DNA from 2 places in the Sodalis sp. RH19 genome. Region 2 is predicted to be linked to the other one. Evidence: predicted binding sites of a transcription regulator. Region 2 holds the regulator's gene; the other holds the start of a gene.
The links. The regulator Fur, encoded in region 2, represses iron uptake genes when iron is present. The targets are predictions, from matches to a motif close to ATAATAATGAGAACNACTATCAA.

Region 1 (7,635 bases), 930 kb from region 2:
GGTATTGCGGAGCCGGCGGGGGACGAACAGCGGCGGCTGTTCGATGCCATCGAGGGCAATTATGCGGATTCGGTACGCCTGCTGGCGGCCAGCCGCAGCGCGTATTTTGCCGGGGAAGCCACGCTGTTCGTGGCCCGGCGCACGCTGCCCGCCGCTATGGACGTGCGCCGGACCTGGTCAGATTATGTGGACCGGCTGCGCGTGCACGAACTGGACTGCGCCCATGTGGATATTATTTCGCCCGCGTCGTTCCAGGTGCTCGGACCCTTGCTTAACCAGGCGCTCAGGGAACTGTAGGCGTCAGCCCCGGCCCAGCGGCACGATCATCGGCGTATGGGATACCGGATCGTCGATGATCATGCAGCGCAGGCCGAATACCGCCTCCACCAGTTCGGCGGTGACGATGTCCACGGGCGCCCCCTGGGCCAGGATACGCCCGTCGCGCATCGCCACCAGGTGGGTGGCGTAGCGGCAGGCGTGATTAAGATCGTGCAGCACCACCACCAGCGTATGGCCGGCGCGGTGCAACTCGCGCATCAGTTCCAGCAGGTCTATTTGATGGGCGATATCCAGCCAGGTGGTGGGTTCGTCCAGCAGCAGCAGCGGCGTTTGCTGCGCCAGCACCATGGCGATCCAGACCCGCTGCCGCTGGCCGCCGGACAGGGTATCCACCGGCCGTTCCGCCAGCCCGGCGACGCCGGTGGCGCGCATCGCTTCCTGCACCGCTTGTTCATCGCGCCCGCTCCAGCGGCTTAATAGCGATTGATGCGGGTAGCGTCCGCGCGCCACCAGATCGCCCACCGTGATATCCCCGGGCGCGCTGGAGCTTTGCGGCAACAATCCCAGGCGCCGCGCCACCTCCTTGGTGGCGTAGGCGCCGATCTCCCGGCCGTCCAGCCATACGGTGCCCTCGCCGGGCCGCATCAGGCGGCTGAGCGTGCGCAGCAACGTCGATTTGCCGCAGGCGTTGGGGCCGATGATCACCGTCAGTTCACCATCGGGGATGGTGATGGACAGATCGCGGGCAATCACTTTTTTATCATAGGCGAGCGTAAGATTTTCCGCCCGCAGGCGGCTGGACGACGGGGTAAGGGCGCTCATTTTTTTCGCGACTCCCGGATTAATAAGCCGATCAGATAGAGGCCGCCGATGCTGACGGTAACCACCCCGACCGGAAGCTGATAAGGCGTAAACATACGCTGGGCGGCGAGGTCGGCCGCCAGCAACAGCAGCGCGCCGGTCAGGGCCGCCAGGGGGATCGCCAGGGTTTGGCTGCCCGCCAGGCGGCGTGAAATCTGCGGCGCCACCAGGGCGATAAAGGAAATGGGGCCGGCGGCGGCCGTTGCGGCGGCGGTCAGGGCCACGCCCGCCAGCATCAATCCTAGTCGCGATCTTTCCACCGGCACGCCGAGCGCGCAGGCGGCGTCATCGCCCATTTCCAACAGGCGCATGCGCCGCGACAAAGCCAGGGCCAGGGCAAAGGCCAGGACAATCGGCACGGCCACCGGCGGGCATTTCGCCCAGGTCATGCCGTTAAGCGATCCGGCGCTCCATAGCCCGGCGGTCAGGGCGGATTCCAGCGAGGCGCTGACCACCAGCCAGGTGTTAAGCGATACCAGCAGGGCGCGAACGGCAATGCCGACGATAATGAGCCGGAAGGTCTGGATGCCGTTGCGCCAGGCCAGCAGGTAGACTATGGCGGCGGTCAGCAGGCCGCCGGCAAGGGCCGCGCCGGTTATGCCCAGATAGCTGCTGTTGAACAGCACTATCGCTATCAATACGGCGCTGTGCGCGCCGGTATTGAAACCCATGACATCCGGGCTGCCGAGCGGGTTGCGCATCAACGACTGGAAAATAGCGCCGCTGGCGCCCAACGCCGCGCCCAGCAATAACGCCATCGCCACCCTGGGCAGCCGCCATTGCGTCACGATAACCTGGATATTGTGCGCCGCCGCGCCGCGCAGGGCGTCCACCACCTGCCGGGCCGGAAGCGGGAGCGACCCGGCGCCGAGGGCGTAAATCGCCAGCGCAAGGCAGGCAAGCAGCAGGATGCCGACGGTCAGCGACGTCCTGATCCGGGCGTGCCGGTTCGCCATCATCACCGGCTTATCATCCGGTGGCGGCGTACCAGGGCTATCAGCACCGGCGCGCCGAGCAGCGCCGTTATCACCGATACGCGCAGCTCGCCGGGCACCATCACCCGGCCCGCCATATCGCTGCCCAGCAGCAGCAGCGGCGTAAGCAGCAGCGTCCAGGGCAGCAGCCAGCGGTGGTCCGGGCCGGCTATCCAGCGCGCGATATGCGGCATCATCAGCCCGATAAAGGCTATCGGCCCCGCCAGCGCCGTAGCCGCGCCGCATAACAGGGTAATGGCCGCCAGGCCGAGCAGCTGCGTCAGGCCCACCCGCGAGCCCAGCGCCGTCGCCAGTTCGCTGCCCATGCCCAGGGTATTGAGCGCCCGCGTTAGCCAAAGCGTCAGGCCGGTGCCCAGGACGATAGGCCAGATAACGGCGTTTACCGCCGCCATGCTGCGGATATCCAGCGAACCGGCCTGCCAGAAGCGCAATTGGTCGTAGACCAGGGGATTGAGCAAGGAAATACCGGAGGCCATGCCGTCCAGCACCGCGCCCAGCGCCACGCCCGCCAGGGTGAGGCGAATGGGGTTCAGCCGCCCGCCGCCCGCCGCGCCGATTAACGCCACCAGCAGGGCGGCGGCCAGCGCGCCGGCAAAGGCAAACCACAGGTAGCGATCGATGGAGGCGGCGCCGAAAAAGGTGATGCCCAGCACCACGGCGAACCCCGCGCCGGCGTTGACGCCAAGAATGCCGGGGTCGGCCAGCGGATTGCGGGTCAGGGTTTGCATCAGGGCGCCGGACAGCCCCAGGGCGATGCCCACCAGCAGCCCGGCCAGCGTGCGCGGCAGGCGGCTCTCGAGGATAATAATACAATCCGGGCTGCGGCAGGCGCCGGTCAGCGCGGGCAATACCTGGTCGGCGGGAATGGTTTTGGCGCCGATAAACAGGCTCGCCGCCATCAATAATGCCAACAGCACGCCGCTTAACAGCAATCCGTAATAATGGCGCATAAAAGGCTAAACCATAAATTATATGATAATGATATTTATTATCGTTATTACTCGCAATAACTTATGATAGCATGACTGCTTCCCTGATTGCAGCGCCCAGTGGCGTCGAATTCCCCGGATAGTTAGCGTCTTATGCAAAAACCCTCGTATTTACTCGATATCAGCCTGCTGAAAACCCACCCCGCCTTCCGGGCGGTTTTTATCGCGCGGTTTTTGTCCATCCTGGCGCTCGGCATGCTGGCGGTGGCGGTGCCGGTGCAGATACAGGCCATGACGGGGTCCACCCTGCAGGTCGGGCTGGCGGTGACGCTGGCGGGCGGCGGTATGTTCGTCGGCCTGCTGGCCGGCGGGGTGATGGCGGATCGCCGCGAGCGGCGCGGGCTTATCCTGTTTGCCCGCGCAACCTGCGGGGTGGGGTTTATCGGCCTGTGCCTTAACGCGCTGCTGCCGGTACCGTCCCTGTTCGCGATTTATCTGCTGGCGGTGTGGGATGGTTTTTTTGGCGCGGTGGGGGTGACGGCGCTGCTGGCCGCCACGCCGTCGCTGGTCGGGCGGGAAAATGTCATGCAGGCGGGCGCCATCAGCATGCTGACCGTGCGCTTCGGCGCCATTTTATCACCGGCGGCGGGCGGCCTGGTCATCGCCTCCGGCGGGGTGGCCTGGAACTACGGGCTGGCGGCGCTTGGCACGCTGCTGACGCTGTTGCCGCTGCTGCGCCTGCCCAGGCTGGCGCCGCCTCCCCAGCCCCGGGAACACCCGCTGCACGCGCTGGCCGGCGGCATGGCCTATCTGTTTCGTCATAAAACCATCGGCCTGGTGGCGCTGATCGGCGCCCTGCTGACCATGGCAAGCGCGGTACGGGTGCTTTACCCGGCGCTGGCGATAAGCTGGCATATCAACGCCGCCCGGCTGGGGTTGATGTATGCGGCGGTGCCCCTGGGCGCGGCGATAGGCGCGTTTACCAGCGGCCGCGTCGCCGCCACGGCGCGGCCGGGAAGAATGCTGTTGCTTACCGCCGTCATGGCGTTTATCTGCGTCGCGGCATGCAGCCTGATGCCGTTCTACGCGCTGGCGCTGCTGTGTCTGGCGGGCTTTGGTTACTTCAGCGCCATCAACTCGCTGCTGCAATATGCATTGATACAACAGCTGACGCCGGATCATCTGCTGGGCCGCATCAACGGCCTGTGGACCGCGCAGAACGTCACCGGCGACGCGCTGGGGGCGCTGGTATTGGGGGGGTTGGGCACCCTGATGCCGCCGGGGCTGGCCGCCGCGGCGTTCGGACTGGCGGCGGCCCTGGCGGGGCTACTGCCGGCGCTGGCGCTGCGGGGCCTGCGCGCCGTGGATATGGCGCGGCATCGGGATCAGGGCCGGCCGGCGGATGAAATCCCGCCCGCCGGCCGCAGTGAGCCATAACCGCCATGAATCCCCTCCCGGCCGGGAATGGCCGCGGCATGACGCGGTTAGCCACGCGGCAGGACGGGGAAAGATCACGGCTTGGCGAACAGTTGTTCCAGGCGGGCCAGCACATTGCTGGCGCTGTAGTAATCAAGGCGGAAGGTGTCGTTGCCAAGGGCGTAGACCCGGCGGTTTTGCACCGCCGGCAGATGCGCCAGGAACGGATTGGCCAAGAGCAACCGGGCGCTGGCGTCATCGCCGGCAAACAGCAGGAAGGTTTGCCCGTTCAGGCCGGCGGCCAGGTTTTCGCCGGACAGCTGGACGATATCCTTGCGCACGCCCATGCTTCTGCCGCCAGCGGGGATAGCGGGCGGTTCGGCCAGCGTAAAGCCCAGCTGGCGCAGCAGCTGGCCCTGCGGCGAATCGGCGGTCCACAGGTTGGCGGCTTTGCCGTCCGGCTGGTAAACCAGGGCGGATACCGGCTGCGGCGGCAGCGCCAGATGCTGTTTCAGCGCCTGCCGGCGGGCGTCGAAGCGGGCGATGACCTCCGCGGCCTGCGCTTCATGGCCGGTGGCTTGTCCCAGCTCACGGGCCAGGTCCTGCCAGCTTTTATCGTCATAATTGACCACCAGGGTCGGCGCCAGCGGTGACAACTGATCGTAAAGGCGCAGGGCCGAATCGCCGCCGGTGGCGGCGATAATAATCAAATCGGGATTCTGGCCGGCGATGGCCTCGGCATCCGGTTCGCCGATGTACAGGCGTTTGACGCCGCGCTGCCGGGCGACATCGCTCCACTGGCGAAAAAAGCCCTGCTCGTCCGCGACCCGGTTATTCGGCGTGGTGGCGCCGCTGGCTATCACCGGCGCCCCGATGGCCAATAGCGAGCCGGTAAGGGTGACGCTTGTGGATACGATGCGCTGCGGCATGTGATCCAGGGTAATGGCGCCATGCGCGCCCGCCACCTGCCGCGGCCAGCCGTTCTCAGCGGCGCGCGGGGACGCGGCCGCCAGCAGTAAGGGCAGGGCCATCAGGGCGAGCCAATTGCAGGCGGATCGGTGCCGGGACAATAGAGTGATCATGTCTGGTATTCCTGGGGTAGGGGCTGGTTTTGTCCGCCTTATGATGACAAAAAACGGGCAATCAAATCCACCCTTGCGCGGGTGAGGCAGTGTTTACGTTCATTGACACGGCAGATTCTACGACGTAGTTTATGTGCTATCAATACAAATGATAATTATTATTATTGTGTTTATCATTTGAAAATAGCGGAGATCGTCACGTGGAATTCTCATTGTTTCGACAGACAACACCAGGCGACGCGGATGCCATTATAAACGGATTTTTTTTCATGTCGCCTTATCGCAGCTTCGTTACCCAGGGTCGTTTCTGCGCCATCAGCGCGCCCGCGGGCAGGGGTGATCAGCCCGATGGCGTGTTTCAGCGGGAGCTGCGCCACGCCTTCCGGCGCGCCAGAAACGCCGGCATTGAACGGCCGCTGGTGGTGGGCGCCATTCCCTTCGATGCCGACCGGCCCGCGGCGCTGTTTATCCCGCAGCGCAGCCAGGGGTTCGATCGCGAGATGTTTTTGCAAAGCCGGAATGTGCCCGCCGAACCCTTGCCGCAGGTAACCGGCAAAATCGAGCGACCGCCGGAGCGCGACTTTAAACACATGGTGGCGCGGGCGGTGGAGGCCACCGGCCAGCAACGGCTGAGTAAAGTGGTGCTCGCGCGCCTGCTGGATATCACCACCCGGGAACCGGTGAATACCGCGGCCCTGATGCGGCGCATCGCGGCCCAAAATCCCGCCAGTTACAATTTCCATGTTCCCCTCGACAACGGCGCCCTGCTGGGCGCCAGCCCGGAGCTGCTGCTGCGCAAGACCGGCAACCGGTTTTACTCCACGCCGCTGGCGGGTTCCGCCCGGCGCGACGCCGAGCCGGGCCGTGACGCCGCCGCCGGCCGCCAATTGCTGGATTCAGTCAAGGACCGCTATGAGCATCAGCTGGTTATCGACCAGATGCGCGAAGTGCTGGCGCCCTACAGCGCGGGTTTAAACGTGCCGCCCGTACCCGGCCTGGTCAATACGCCCACCCTTTGGCATCTGGCCACCGCCATCGACGGCGAGGTGGCGGACCCCGCCGTCAACGCCCTGGCGCTGGCCTGCCTGTTGCATCCCACGCCCGCGCTGTGCGGCGCCCCCACCGATCGCGCGCGCCGCTTAATCCAGACCCTGGAACCCTTCGACCGCGATCTGTTCGGCGGCATGGTGGGCTGGTGCGACGAGGAGGGCAATGGCGAATGGGTGGTAACCATCCGCTGCGCCAGGGTGGCGGGCAACCAGGTGCGGCTGTTCGCCGGCGCCGGCATTGTGCCCGCCTCCCTCCCCGACGCGGAGTGGCGCGAAACCGGCGTCAAGCTCGATACCATGCTGAGCGCGTTTGGATTGCATTAACAGGAGAGATGATGAGCATTGTATTTAACCGTTGGCCGGATGAGTTCGCGGCCCGCTACCGCGCCAGGGGATACTGGCTGGATTTGCCCCTGACCGATATTATCGACCGCCGTAAAGACAGCGGCGCGCTGGCGGTGGCCTGCGGCGAGCGCCGCCTGAGCTACCGGGATGTCAACACCTTGTCCGACCGGCTGGCCGCGGCCCTTGCCCGGCGCGGGCTGGCGGCGGGGGATACCGCGCTGGTGCAGTTGGGCAACGTGGCGGAATTTTATCTGGTGCTGTTCGCCCTGCTGAAAATCGGCGTGGCGCCGGTAAATGCCCTGTTCAGCCACCAGCGCAGCGAACTTACCGCCTATGCGCTGCAAATCAGGCCGGCGCTGCTGATTGCCGACCGGCAGCATGGGCTGTTCAGCGATAATGGCTTTATCGATGAACTGCGGCGGCTGCATCCGTCGCTGCGGGTGGTGGCGATGCGCGGCGACGACGCGCCGCAAACAAGTTTACAGGCATTATTCGACGAAGCGCCGGGCGCGTTCACCGCCGCCCCGTCGCCCGCCGACGAGGTGGCCTTTTTCCAGCTATCCGGCGGCAGCACCGGCACGCCGAAGCTGATTCCGCGCACCCATAACGACTACTACTACAGTATTCGCGCCAGCGTGGACATCTGCCGTTTCGATAAGGATACCCGCTACCTGTGCGC
Region 2 (7,635 bases):
ATGCGATCCCAATCCGCCGGCTGGCTGGCCACCAGCTTGATATGGCTGTTGGCCTTGAACTCCGCGGTCGCGCCGTTGCGCCGCGCCTCGCCCGAGGCGTTGCCGGCCTTGCCTTCGATAATGGCCACTTCGCCGCCCTGGGCGCCCAAGCTATCGATAATAAATTTGGCGCCTTTCGCGCCGACCGCGACATTATCGGTGGTGATAAAGGCTTCGACGTTGCCTTTGGCCTTGGCCAGGCTGGCTAAATCGATTTTTTCGTCGAGGTTAACCAGGTGAATCCCTTTCTGATAAGCCTTGGCGACGGGAATCACCAGATTCACCGCCGATAAAGGCGCAAAGGCGATGCCTTTATAATTCTTATTGGTTAAATCCTCGAATAGTTGTAATTGCGATTGGAAGTCGCCTTCCGACGGTGACGCGAATATATCCACCGTCACGCCGAGATCCTGGGCTTTTTTCTCAATGCCTTGTTTCATCTCTACCCAGAAAGGGTTGGATAATGTTTTAAGAACAACGGCGTAATCGGCTGCCGCGTGGACCACGGTGGACAACATCAGGCCACAGGCGGCGCCACCGGCCAATTTAAGAAATTTATTCATTATTCTATCTCCAAAAGAGAATTATTTATAATCACGCTTCAGGTACTTGGTAATGGAACTCGTTTTTTCCAGGTTTTTATTCGCCAGCTCGATATCCTGCCGCGCTACCGAGACATAAAACGCATCCAGCAGCGTAAGCTGCAAAATACGGGCCGAAGCGTTTCTGCCTAATAACGGCGTTTCCGGCGCCGGTGAACAAATATTAAAATCAGCCAGCTGGGCTATGGGGGAATTGCTGCTATGGGTAATACAAATGATCTTGGCCCCATTATCCTTGGCAATCGACACCACCCGTTTCAGATCGCTGGTGCGGCCCGAATGGGATACCACCAACGCCACATCGCCCGGTTGCAACAGGGAGGCCGACATCATCATCAAATGCGCGTCCAGGTAGGCATTGCAACGCAAGCCGATTTTCAGGAATTTATGCTGCACGTCCGCGCAAATGGAATTAGAGCCGCCGACGCCGTACAGCTCGCGCTGATGGCCGGCAAAAAAGCATTGGGCCGCCTGCTGGATGACGTTGGCGTCGACTATCGCCTGGCCTTCGACAATGGTGCGTACGGTCAGGTTAAACACTTTGTTGACCACATCCTCCGGGCTGTCGGTGGGCGAGAGTTCGGCGGTGATATCATGGTCGGCATGATCGAAGTACTCGACGATGGCGCTGCGCAGCTGGCGAAAGCCGCTGAAACCGAGAATTTTCGACACCTTGACAATCATGGCTTCCGACAGGCCCAGACTCAGGGCCACCTCTTTGATCCCCGAGACGTCGGTGAGGTTGCCGGGAGATAAAAACCACTCCACTATCCGGCTTTCGTTTTCAGTCATGCCTTCTTGTTTAATACGAATATAAGGAGCAATGCCTATGCCGCGCGGCATATCGTTTTGCAGTTCCGCATCATTCATCTGGACTATCTCTGGTGATTAACATTGCCTGTCACTATATCACCATGGCGAAAGTTTAAAATCTGCTGCGAACTTCACGTTTTTTATTAATTTATAAATTTACTTTTTGTGTAAAAATCGAGTCACCGATACGGGTTAATCTCAGGAAGGTATTTTTGGCTATATTAATTCAATAAAATCATATAATTAAAATATATCTTTTGTTGTCGCTTACTGCTGACAGCGAAAAATAGCTTTATCATCAGATTCACAGAATAATTTACCTGGTGAAAAAATCGCAATAAAAACGTTGTATTTTCAATGGATTACGCAGATGAGCCCAAAAAGGCGTCCCAGGGCCTCTATTTATTCTTTATTTATTTTTATTTTCTGTGAAGTTTTCTGAAGTTTGCCGGCGGTGAGCACGGCGGTGATTGGCGGATACGACGCTTGTCGACGCGCTTCGGGAAGGAAACGTTATCAGGGAAGGGGACGGGCGGCGTTTAGCCTCATTGAAAAAATCGTTGCAGGGTGAGAAAGCGGCGCGATAACAGCCGCTTTGGAGAAACGGACCGCGCCGCGGTTATTCTTTTACGCCGTTGAGCATATCGGCGTGATCGTGCAGCGTTTCGTCTTCGCGGCAGTTGCCGATTTCACAATGCCCATACAGATATAAACTATGGTTGGTCAGCTTGATATTGTGCCTTTTGGCAATATCACGCTGGCGCGCTTCGATGAACTCGTCGCGAAATTCGATAACCTTGCCGCAGTCCAGACAGATCAGGTGGTCATGATGATACTGTTGCGTCAGTTCAAAAACGGATTTGCCGCCTTCAAAATTGTGGCGGGTTACGATACCGGCGTCGTCAAATTGGTTTAGCACGCGATATACCGTGGCCAGGCCGATTTCCTCACCCATATCGATCAGTTTTTTGTACAGATCTTCCGCACTGACGTGATGGCATTCCGGATCTTGCAACACTTCCAGAATCTTCAGTCTGGGAAGGGTGACTTTCAGGCCGGCCTTCTTCAATGCAATATTATTGTCAGTCATGCGGGTTTAGTCCTGTTACTTTGATAATCTGATTGTAGGCTAACTTAGCCTATAACATCGGTCGGCCCGAAAAATGTGACGCCGTCTCATTATAAGACTGCCTGTCCAAAATGAAAACCGCGCCTTGTTAACAACTATAGCCCGTTTCAGGGGGCGAATTCTGCAACATTTTGCTAAAAAGGGTGGAACCGCTGCGCTATTGTACCGCGTTGTGGATAAAAGTTAAAAACTTGTATCTATTAATTTGAAAGGATTTAGTTATCAGTGAGGTTGGCGGCGCCGTCCCGACGCCATGACGGCAACCGATTCCCTTGCCGGGCGCCGCGGCGGCGGCACCCTCCCGCACGGCCTTACTTTAGCTGAGCTGCAATTCAGCGCTGATTTGCTTCACCCAGCCGTCCACGCGTTCATTGGTCAGCTCGGGCTGGCGGTCTTCGTCAATGGCCAGGCCGATGAAGTGATTGTCGTCCGCCAGTCCTTTCGACGCTTCGAAATGATAGCCGGCGGTGGGCCAGTGACCGACGATGGTCGCGCCGTTGGGCTCGATAATGTCGCGAATGGTGCCCATGGCGTCACAGAAATATTCGGCGTAATCCTCCTGATCGCCACAGCCGAACAGCGCCACTTTTTTGCCGGAGAAATCTATTTCTTCCAGGGTGGGGAAAAAATCATCCCAGTCACATTGCGCTTCGCCGTAATACCAGGTCGGGATGCCGAGCAGCAGGGTGTCGAACCGCGCCAGGTCTTCTTTACTGCTTTTGGCAATGTCATGAACTTCGGCAACATCCGCACCCAGTTGCTTCTGAATCATTTTGGCAATATTTTCGGTATTGCCGGTGTCACTGCCAAAAAAAATGCCTACAGTTGCCATGAATTTGAAAACCTCTTAAATATTATGGATATGTTCCGTAACAGAATCAGCGATGCTCTGCGGCAATCATAGCAGACCCTTATGCGGGGAGAAACTCGCCGGCCGGGTTTTGTCGCAAATTTGCCCCGTCCGCGGCCTTGGGCCCTGGACGGGATGGCGCTTTACCGGGCCGGCAAGTTTATTCCGGATGCGGATCCGCGCCTTGTTGCCGTTCAAGCTCGGCCAGTAAAATCAATTCGATCAGCTCGCTGCGCGACAGGTTTTGCCGGTAGGCCAGCTCATTTAACGCATCCACCGCCTCGGCGTTGATTTTCAGCTCCACCCGGCGCAGGCCGCGCTTTTTATCCCGGCGCAGCTGGTTACGCTTGTTGATGCGCAACTGCTCATCGCGGGACAGGGGGTTCGTCTTCGGTCTTCCCGGGCGCCGCTCATCGATAAATAAATCCAGGGTGGTGCGGTCCGTTTGTTCTTTTGCCATAGGTCATGAAGGGATTGTGCATCAAGAAGCAGGCGGGCAAACCCCGTCCGGCGGCGTGGCTGGCTACGCCGCCGGACGCGCATCGCCCGTAACGTTATGTTTTATGTACGCCGGGGCTGCCATAAAACACAGCGGGCCATGTTACCCCAGCCCGGTAGCAAACGACAATATTAAACTCGCGGGCGCTAACCCCGGCGGCGGCCCGGCCTATGCTTCCAGGAAACGGGCCAGGGCGCGCATGACCGCCGCGGGTTTCTCCGCATGAACCCAATGACCGGCGCCGGCGACCACATGCGCCCGCGCCCGGGGGAACTGGCGTTGGATCGCCTGGCGGTAACTGTCATCCAGATAAGGCGATTTTTCACCGCGGATAAACAGCGCCGGCCCTAGCCAGGGCGCCGACTCCCGCCAGCCGATAAGCGCCGGATAGTTATCCCACAGCGCCTCGACGTTAAACCGCCACCGGCCCTGGTGAAAGGATTTCAGCAAAAACTGGATGGTTTCCTCATCAAGGGCGTCATGGCGCATGAGCGCCGCCGCCTCCGTGCGCTGTGTGACGCCCGCCGCCTCGACGCGCCTGAGCGCGGCGAAGACGTTGTCATGGTGACGGGTGGGGTAGGCCACCGGCGCCATATCGATAACCGCCAGACGCGCAACGCGGCCGGGCGCCTGGGCGGCGAGGGTCATGGCGACCTTGCCGCCCATGGAATGGCCGATGAGGTGACCGGCGTCGATATGCAACGCATCAAGCAATTCGATCACGTCCCGGCTCATGGCGGCGTAACCGGCATCGTGGTCATGGGGGGACAAGCCGTGATTGCGCAGATCAATCTGCAGGGTGGCGTGGTGTTCCCCAAGCGGCCTGGCCAGCACGCCCAGGTTATCAAGGCTACCGAACAGCCCGTGCAGCAATATCACCGGCAGTGCTTCACCCGGCTGCCGGGCAGGTTGCAGACGATAGTGTAATTTCATCCTGATCCTCATGGCGATAACAGAGCCTGATAGCCTATCATGAGTTATCCGTCCCGCGGCCGTAAAAAAACCGGCGGCGCCAGGAAGGCCCTCGGGGGAAATTCCGACTTTTTACCGAAGCCGGATACTAGCGCTATTCGCGGGGCAGGTTTAGCTTGTATAATCCTTTTGATTGATTTATGAGAAGAAAGCCCCGGATAAAGATGAAAACAATTGAAGTCGACGAAGACCTTTACCGCTATATCGCCAGCCATACGCAGCATATCGGCGAAAGCGCCTCGGATATTTTACGCCGGATGCTGAAATTTAATGCTCAGGCCAGCGCCGCAGCGCGCAGCGCGCCGCCCCCGGAAACCCCCCTCAAGGCGGAGGCCGCGTCGGCGACCCGCGATCGCGTGCGCGCCATGCGTGAGCTCCTCCTTTCCGACAGCTACGCCGAGCAGCGCAAGGCGGTTGATCGTTTTATGCTGGTGCTGTCCACCCTGTATAGCCTGTCGCCCGCCGAATTTACCGAGGCGGCGGATATCCTGCACGGCCGCACCCGTACTTATTTTGCCGCTGATGAGCAGACATTATTGCAAAATGGCAGCCATACTAAACCCAAGCAGGTAGCGCAAACGCCCTACTGGGTTATCACCAACACCAACACCGATCGTAAACGGAGCATGGTGGAACACATTATGCTGGCAATGCAGTTCCCCGTGGAACTGACCGATAAAGTTTGCGGTACCATTTGATCAACAGCAGGCAAGGGAGAAGCACCGATGGCTAATAGCCCCCGCGCCGGGCAGCCCGCCCGGCAAAGCGATTTAATCAATGTCGCGCAGTTAACCTCGCAGTATTATGTGTTGCGTCCGGAGCCGGGCAACACCGCGCATGCGGTAAAATTCGGTACTTCAGGCCATCGCGGCAGCGCGGGGCGCCACAGTTTCAATGAAGCCCATATCCTGGCCATCAGCCAGGCCATTGCCGAAGAGCGCGCCAGGCAGGGCGTTACCGGCCCGTGTTATGTGGGCAAGGACACCCATGCGCTGTCCGAACCGGCGTTTATTTCGGTATTGGAAGTACTCAGCGCCAACGGCGTGGAAATCATCGTCCAGCAGGACAACGGCTTTACCCCGACGCCGGCGGTGTCCAACGCCATCCTGACGCACAATCGCGCCGGCGGCGCCCAGGCCGACGGCATTGTCATCACCCCGTCCCATAATCCGCCGGAAGATGGCGGCATCAAATACAATCCGCCTAACGGCGGACCGGCGGACACGAATCTGACCAAAGTGATCGAAGAGCGCGCCAATGCCCTGCTGGCGGACGATTTGCGCGGCGTTAAGCGCCAGTCGCTGGACGCGGCCTGGAACAGCGGCCATATCCATGCGCAGGATCTGGTGCAGTCCTATGTGGCGGGGCTGGCCGAGGTCGTGGACATGGCGGCCATCAAAAAAGCGGGACTGAAACTGGGCGTCGATCCGCTGGGCGGGTCCGGCATTGCCTATTGGCAGCGCATCGCCGAGCATTACCAACTTGATTTGACGCTGGTGAACGAGCAAATCGACCAGACCTTCCGCTTTATGTATCTCGACCACGACGGCATTATCCGCATGGACTGTTCGTCCCAATGGGCCATGACCGGCCTGCTGTCGCTGCGTGATAAGTTCGACCTGGCCCTGGCCAACGATCCGGATTACGATCGGCACGGCATCGTTACCCCGGCGGGTCTTATGAACCCCAATCATTTCCTGGCGGTGGCGATCAACTACCTGTTCCAGCACCGTCCGCAGTGGGGCGCCGACGTGGCGGTGGGCAAAACCCTGGTCTCCAGTGAAATGATTGACCGGGTGGTGGCCGATCTGGGCCGCCGTCTGGTGGAAGTGCCCGTCGGGTTTAAATGGTTTGTCGACGGCCTGTTCGACGGCACCCTGGGTTTTGGCGGCGAAGAGAGCGCCGGCGCCTCGTTCCTGCGTTTTGACGGCAAGCCCTGGTCCACGGATAAAGACGGTATCATTATGTGCCTGCTGGCGGCGGAAATTACCGCGGTCACCGGTAAAAATCCCCAGCAGCACTATGATGAACTGGCGCAACGTTTCGGCGCGCCCAGCTATAACCGCATCCAGGCGTCGGCCACCCACGCGCAGAAGGCCGTTTTGGCCAAGCTGTCGCCTGAAATGGTCTCTGCCAGCACCCTGGCCGGCGACCCCATCACCGCGCGCTTGACCGAGGCGCCCGGCAACGGCGCGTCCATCGGCGGCCTGAAGGTGATGACCAAAAACGGCTGGTTCGCCGCGCGGCCGTCCGGCACCGAGGAGGCCTACAAAATTTATTGCGAAAGCTTCCTGGGGCCTAAGCACCGGGAACAAATCGAACGCGAGGCGGTGGAAATCGTCGGCGAAGTACTGGCCGGGGCACAATAAGGCCCGCCCGGCGGTTGGCGCATCTCGCGCCGCCGCCATACCCGCCGTTACGGGGGAGCTTTCATTATCCAAGGCGCTGATTTATCAGCGCCTTTTTTTGCGTTTCAGCGCCGCCAGGCAGCCGGTGATACTGGCGCGCAGATAAAAAAATCCTCATTTAGATATATCTTTTATTGCTTTTTTCTTGTTATGCGTTAATTTAGATATATCTAAATAACCGGGAGAGAACCATGCTTTATCATCATCATTATGCCTTGCACGACCGTGGCGGTATGCATGGCGGCAGGGGACACCATGAGCGCCACGGGCACCATGACGGCGAACACAGGACGCAGCGTCTGTTCGGCCATGGCGATCTGCGC

Region 1: ACL2XF_RS18010 (isochorismate synthase) is a predicted target of Fur. The motif match lies at 5,705-5,727, and genes of this name have one in related genera.

The regions. Positions count from the first base shown of each region.
Region 1 is NZ_CP178734.1:3,976,574-3,984,208, reverse strand. Features, by position in the region: gene ACL2XF_RS18040 (enterobactin synthase subunit F) at 1-297, shown strand, start outside; gene ACL2XF_RS18035 (ATP-binding cassette domain-containing protein) at 301-1,101, opposite strand; gene fepG (iron-enterobactin ABC transporter permease) at 1,098-2,099, opposite strand; gene fepD (Fe(3+)-siderophore ABC transporter permease) at 2,099-3,085, opposite strand; gene entS (enterobactin transporter EntS) at 3,218-4,501, shown strand; gene fepB (Fe2+-enterobactin ABC transporter substrate-binding protein) at 4,576-5,511, opposite strand; gene ACL2XF_RS18010 (isochorismate synthase) at 5,763-6,935, shown strand; gene ACL2XF_RS18005 ((2,3-dihydroxybenzoyl)adenylate synthase) at 6,947-7,635, shown strand, end outside.
Region 2 is NZ_CP178734.1:3,049,705-3,057,339, reverse strand. Features, by position in the region: gene alsB (D-allose transporter substrate-binding protein) at 1-602, opposite strand, end outside; gene alsR (transcriptional repressor AlsR) at 624-1,511, opposite strand; gene fur (ferric iron uptake transcriptional regulator) at 2,074-2,544, opposite strand; gene fldA (flavodoxin FldA) at 2,900-3,415, opposite strand; gene ybfE (LexA regulated protein) at 3,594-3,893, opposite strand; gene ACL2XF_RS13875 (alpha/beta fold hydrolase) at 4,101-4,865, opposite strand; gene seqA (replication initiation negative regulator SeqA) at 5,069-5,602, shown strand; gene pgm (phosphoglucomutase (alpha-D-glucose-1,6-bisphosphate-dependent)) at 5,630-7,273, shown strand; gene ACL2XF_RS13860 (PadR family transcriptional regulator) at 7,504-7,635, shown strand, end outside.